One region of the Paenibacillus sp. 203 genome, then DNA from elsewhere that is predicted to be linked to it. Evidence: riboswitches for the same ligand, from Rfam matches in the RefSeq annotation. Region 1 holds a riboswitch; the other holds the start of a gene.
The links. Region 1 has a riboswitch for FMN ahead of ribE (riboflavin synthase). Riboswitches for the same ligand answer to the same signal wherever they lie in the genome.

Region 1 (3,425 bases):
ACCTTCTAGAAAACGTGCCATGTTTAATCAACCTCTCTTAGTTTAATTATTTAGGGACTTCGGACAATACTTCAGATTTACTTGGAACCGAGATGTATTTTTACAATGATAAACGACGACGGTAGTCCACCAAATGCTGAATACTGATCAGCTTTAATTGATGTCGCTTGGCGACCACTGCCAGATCAGGCAGGCGGGCCATTGAGCCATCTTCCTTTATAATTTCGCAAATGACCCCAGCAGGCTTGAAGCCACTGAGTCGGGCCAGATCAACAGCCGCTTCAGTGTGACCCGCACGCTGCAAGACACCACCATCGCGAGCAATCAGCGGGAACATGTGACCAGGCTTGCGGAAATCACTGCCTGTGACTGCTTCGTCTGCCAAGGCGCGTACAGTCAAGGAGCGCTCGGCCGCTGAAATACCCGTTGTTGTCTCCATATGATCTACCGATACCGTAAAGGCAGTACCGTGGAAATCTGTATTTTGCTCTACCATAGGATGCAATTCCAAGGCCTCGGCTCTTTGTCGTGTGATTGGCACACAGACCAACCCGCGACCTTCTGTAATCATGAAATTAATGACCTCAGGCGACGCTTTTTCAGCCAAAGCGATAAAATCGCCTTCATTTTCGCGCTGTTCATCATCCACTACAATAACAACTTTACCGTTTTTCAAGTCCTCCAACGCTGCTTCGATGGAATCCAAACGAATCTCTTCGTCATGTTCCAACTCGCCATGCTCTATGACGTTTGCCATTGCACTTGTTTGGCTATCTCTATCCATAACACTTTCCTCCTTATGTCTTGTGCCACGAATGCTCCTAAACAGGCTTACCCTTCAATATCAGGCAAAGCCGTGTTTCGCCAAATAGTCCAAACTGAGAGGAGCTTCTTCTACCCTCTCCGCCTCCGCTGCACCTCTGTAATTTAAAAGCTGTTCTACATATTTGCCCAAAATATCGCATTCGATATTGACGGTATCTCCCTCACGTTTGGCTTGTAAGGCCGTTTCGGATAAGGTGTGGGGAATAATGGATACGGCAAAGGTATCTCTCGTACGCTGTGCGACTGTGAGGCTGATACCATCAATTGTGATTGACCCTTTGAGAAGAATATATTTAAATAATGTTTGATTTTTAGGCTCAATTTCGAACACAACTGCATTCTGATCTGATGTTACCCCGCGAATCGTTCCCGTCCCGTCCACATGTCCTTGCACGATATGTCCTCCGAACCTTCCGCTCGCCGCCATCGCTCGCTCCAGGTTGACTCGGCTGCCTGATCTCAACTCTTTCAGATTACTGCTGCGAAAGGTTTCCGGCATCACATCAACCTTAAAGTCTTTCGTACCGATCTGTATCGCCGTCAGGCAAACGCCATTCACTGAGACACTGTCTCCTATTTTCAAATCGCCCAACACCACGGAACCCGAAATCCCCAGCACCATCGCTTCACCGCTTTTGGAAATCGTTTGAATGCGACCCACTTCCTCGACCAATCCGGTAAACATGCCTTCACTCCTTTCCACTACATTTCAGTTTATCCCTAATTCATCAGCTATAAGCGCAAAAAACCCCCAGTTCGGATTCAATCCGTCATGGGGGTGATGAGAGTCACATTTGTAGTATACAAGCGCAGTTCATATGCATCTTAAGACGACATGAAATCATAGATTTGCCAATAGAAAGCATGACTGAGGATACAACCAAATACGCTCTGAACATCATCAAAAAGAAAGCTTAAGCAAGCTATCGCCCGATGCTGTCCTACAACGAAATAAGCCGTACGCACAATTGGGTATGCTAAAAATCGGCACATGTCACGTCATGCACATGCGCTTCGTATCCTTCTCCCATCCAGACTATACTGTCGGTCCCGGATTTGCACCAGGTCCACCTTCTGCCGATCATTCAGCATCCGGGTCACGGACTAAGCCATGCTGTTTCTCACAAAAACGATCCACAAACATGTCATCACCGCCGGTGGGGAATTTCGCCCCGCCCCGAAGGATCTTGCTCTTATTTAATTGAATTAACATTAAACTTGTTACGTATATTAGCACCGACTTCTAAAAAAAGCAAGTTATCTAATAGAAGCTCCTGCTTTGGTTTTGACATATTGGCTGGAGAGTTCTTCAAACCAGGTTTTATCATTCATATGAAGCGCCAAGTCAATCAGATCGGCCAGTTCCTCGACTCCCAACTCTGTTGCATGATCAAAGGTAATTACGGCTGAAGCAACCGGTCCCCGTCCTTCCTCAGAACATGCTTCATAATCCAGTCGCACATCAACATGTCCGTCAATAAACTCGCATTTCAGAAAATAAATAATTTCGCACATTAAAATGGGGCGTACCTGTGTTTCTAACACGCAATCCATCACCTTGGCAGAATAATGCTGGTTCGTCAGCGTGAATTTGTGTTCTGTCGCTGCCAACGAAGCCCGTCCAAAATCATCCGTAAACTTTAGCTCCACTGGCTTGATGTTCATAACCTTAGGGATCTGCTTCTTTATAATTTCGATTATTTCAACTGTATTCAGCTTAATCATTACCTGCACCTCATTGCATCTTAAAATTCAGAAGAAAACTTTTTAACGTGCCTCTTATAGGCCTCCACTCCTATATCGGAAATCATTACCTGTTTTTTTATGCTTCAACCCATAAACGACAAAAAAGATTCTTTGCGCAATAAACGCAAAGAATCTTGATTGAACCACTACAGTAACAGCGGATAACAATGTTAATCGATGATTATGCAAAAAACGTAATTATAGCTCTGAAATTTCATGTTTCTTTTTCAGGATAGTCCAGCGACGCTCAATCTCCTGCTCAAAGGTAGCCAACGTAGCCTCCTCCTTAAGAAGATGCTTCGTTTTACCCATTAATTTCAACCATTCAGCAGCTGGAATCCGTTTTCCCTTGTCTTCCGGATTGTACGTAATCGTCGTACTGCCTTGCTCTATTTCGTACAAAGGAAAGAAACAAGACTCGACTGCAGCGCCCACAATGCTGGTGCCCAGTCTATCTTCGGATTTCCAATTCAGCGGGCAGGCGCACAGGATCTTACCATAAGCCGTACCCACGTTGTTCGCATACCATTGAGCCTTGGCTGCTTTGCGCAGCATATCCTGCGGATGACTTTCAGCTGCTGTAAAAGCATACGGAATGTTACAAGCAGCCATGATTTGCACGGTATCCTTGTGATGTCCTTGCTTTCCTTTTTGCATTTTCCCTACACCCGACGTACTGGTCATGTGACCAACCGGAGTGGAGTATGATTGCTGTGAACCTGTATTCATGTACCCTTCGTTATCATATTCCAACATAATCAGCTTATGATTACGCAGAGCCGCACCAATCGCAGAACCCATACCTATATCCATCCCACCGTCACCACTGATCATGATAAAGGTCGGATCGTCCG
Region 2 (3,425 bases), on a different contig from region 1:
AAGCCAATGCAACAGCTCCTTCACCGTCCTCCAGCGTTCCCGATATATTAACGACTAAATTCCCTGTCGTGACGCTGGCAACTGGAACACCGACGAATACTTTGCCCTTTTCCAGCATCGCATTTTTGTACCATTTTCTCTCCCGGGGGTCATAATCGGCCTCCTGTTTTTTCGGTGAACGTATGTATTGCCCTTTCGCATTACCTAGAAGCGCGGCATCTAGCTCGGGATGAGCCTTAACGATGGCATCCAACTTTTTCTGAAGGGCCTCTTGGTTGGTACCAATGGAATCAGAATTGATTTCAGTGGTAAGCACGTCCAGGTCTTTCATAATGGGTGCTACATACTGATTGACATTGCTCCGGATCAGATACAAATTCGTGTATACGGAACCGCCCATTTGCTGACTGAGTTGTGTTGTAGCCCCCTGATAGGAAAAGTACCCGATAAGTACGCTCGGAATCAATAACACAGCCAAAAAAGATATTATTAATCTTGTCCTCATTAAATAAAACTGCTTGAGAAACCTGTTCCACCACGGAACTGTTTGTTTTGTTTTAGTCATAGTTCTTGCTCCTCTGTGTCTGATAATCACTACATTGTTTTATTCGACAGAAACCGACTAATTTTATAGATGTAATCTTTGAGAAACGAAGAATAATTACATGTTTTAGACACTTTTTCTGAAAGATGGGTCTAAAGAACTATATTTTATATGAATACGAATACATAAAAAAGCCAAATCGGAGATGCAAAAGCATCTTCACGATTTGGCTTGGGTGAGTCATGAAAGGGACGTTGAACTGTTAATTTTTTTGCTGACGTGAAATCATAAAGAGCGTAATCCAGATGAGCATAAAACCAGTCAATTGCGCTATAGTGACAATTTGCTGAAAGACGATCCAGTTAATCACGACACCAACCATGGGAAAGCTCAGTTCTGCCATCGTAGCATAAGACGCTTTGGTCGTACTTAAGCCTTTGTAATACAGCAGCAAGCTGAGAAGACCCGGAAGCAATGCCTGCAATAGCAGATTGATAATCACAGCTGCGCCCGCCCATGTACCGGCAGGCATATTCCATGGCGCATGCTCTACAGAGGTGAGGACAATCAGCAGAGGGAGCGCCACCATGAAGCGGAGGGAGGTTACTGTTTCATATTTCATTGAACGAAGCAAGTAACTTCCCATGACTGTCGAACCGCCCCACAGAACTGCTGCACCGAGTGCAAGCAGACTACCAACCTGAACAAAATCACGAACATGTCCGAAGGGGAGCGACCAACCGAAGGTCAGAAGATACGTCCCGAACAGAGCAACGACAATTAATACTCCAAAATGACGCGGCAACATTTCCTTCAAAATAATACGGGCTAGAACAATAGCGACCAAGGGTTGAAGCTTCTGGAGTAAGAGTACAGCATTCAAATCACCATTGCTGAGTGCCATAGTGAAAATCACGCTGGCCAGAGCCGAGCCGCCCCACGAGACGAATAAAATAGCGAAAACTTGACGAAGCCGTACCGCTTTGAGTTCCTCACGATGCTTCCACAGCATCGGTGTCAGAGCGAGGAAGAGCAGCACATGCTCCATAAGTACAATTTGTGTTGAAGTAAATGACTTTAGCAAAATAATACGAAAAAGCGGGTCTGCGCCCCACAAGGCTGCTCCAATTGCGACCAGCCAAAAACCGCTTTTCATGTGGGAGCTACGATCAAAACCTTTGGATGTTAGTACAGTAGAAGATTGACTCATACTCAATTAGCTCCTTGCGAATACAGGACCGGTGGCACAAAAACCCCCGTCCATGGCGAAAGGCCATGCAAGACGGGGGTTGATCAAATAAACTTGCCGCTTTATGCAAGTTAAATGAAGTTGCTGCAAAACTAATAACGCAGTATTCATCCACTTCGCGGCATGTTGATATTTCGATCTTCTTCCATCCGGACTTTACCGTCGGCTTTGGCATCTCACCAAATCAGTCCGTATCCTGTTGCCAGATACAGAGTCGCGGGCTTAGCTCCATGAGCCATACCGCCGGTTGGGAATCTCACCCTACCCCGAAGATCCTTATTCCGTTTTTAATTTCTCCTATAGGATATACCTGTTTTAGAATGAAGTCCAGTGAAAAATGTGTGTATATCTAACAATGATTTTCATCTTTTTTTTGAAAGCGCTCTACGAAATTACATATTACGAGGTAATATCCTTATACTCAATACGTCGAATCGCCGCATAAGCCACAAGCATTCCTAGTAGAGAGAAGCCAATTTGCACGGGGGCTATGGAACTAAGTGGAGCACCGTTATTATTGGAGAAAAGCAATGCTACAATCAGGATTGAGGTCACAATGGTGGTGGGTACAGAGTATCTTCGCATCCCCATATACAGCGGAACCAATCCCATAAAGCTGGCAGCAACGGCATTGATCAGCGTTCGTGCTGATTGTTGGCCCAGTATGGAAAGAGTAAGGTTATCCGGTACAATCAAGACAAACTGGTTGAGCAGATGAATAGCAGCCGTAATGATTATTTCCGAAATAATAATAGACAAGAATGTAAACAGCAGCACAACCAAGAGCTTGGCGATCATCAGCTTTTGACGGTGAATCGGGTACATGAACAAGATCGTAATCGATTTGGATTTAAATTCTCCGACGATAAAGCGGCATAGCAAAACGGAGGAAAATACAATAAATGTTGCTCTCACAAAATTGTCTATTAGATCCAAGAGTTGGGTGTATTGTGTGAATTCGGGTATTCCTTCACTTTGACTGTCCAGCGCGATAATACAGAGCAGCCCAAGAATGCATGCATTGGCGATCAGTGCTGAACGGATATAACCCGCGAGATGAAATTTTTTCAGCTCCAACTGCATCAATTTAAGCATGGAGATCACCTCCGTTTAACAGGCGCAAAAAGTAGTCTTCCAGCGTGCTGCTTTTCTGATGAATGGAATCCACCTCTATATCATTTAAAATGAGCGTTTTCGTAATTTGTTTCTGTGGTACATTTGAATCGTAAATACGTATACTCTGTTCATTTAGTACCTTTATATTATTCAGATTCAGATGATGGGAGAGGACGTAGGTCGCTTTTTTACAATCGTTGGTCGTAAATTCGATATATTCCGTATTGGTTTCCCGCACCTGCTCCATCGATACTTCCTCAATCAGTCGTCCGTGATTAATCACGCCTACCGTATCCGCAATCTGCTCTATTTCCGCTAAAATATGACTGGACACGAGCAGAGTCATCCCATATTCCTTGCATAGCATGTGGAATAATTGGCGGATTTCCTTGATACCCACGGGGTCCAGACCATTAATGGGTTCATCCAAAATGAGTAGCTCTGGCTTAGTTGCAATAGCGCGGGCAATCCCAAGACGTTGCTTCATTCCCAGCGAAAAATCCTTTACTGGCTTGT

Region 2: linked by a shared signal. The riboswitch ahead of WA407_RS10800 (DMT family transporter) and the one ahead of ribE (riboflavin synthase) in region 1 are both predicted to bind FMN.

What each region holds. Positions count from the first base shown of each region.
Region 1 covers NZ_JAXCHD010000003.1:133,910-137,334, reverse strand. The annotation lists gene ribH (6,7-dimethyl-8-ribityllumazine synthase) at 1-21, opposite strand, end outside; gene ribB (3,4-dihydroxy-2-butanone-4-phosphate synthase) at 101-784, opposite strand; gene ribE (riboflavin synthase) at 845-1,510, opposite strand; FMN riboswitch at 1,841-2,014, opposite strand; gene WA407_RS06985 (IDEAL domain-containing protein) at 2,083-2,550, opposite strand; gene WA407_RS06980 (thiamine pyrophosphate-dependent enzyme) at 2,770-3,425, opposite strand, start outside.
Region 2 covers NZ_JAXCHD010000004.1:307,338-310,762, forward strand. The annotation lists gene WA407_RS10795 (methyl-accepting chemotaxis protein) at 1-565, opposite strand, end outside; gene WA407_RS10800 (DMT family transporter) at 807-1,754, opposite strand; FMN riboswitch at 1,927-2,071, opposite strand; gene WA407_RS10805 (hypothetical protein) at 2,193-2,888, opposite strand; gene WA407_RS10810 (ABC transporter ATP-binding protein) at 2,881-3,425, opposite strand, start outside.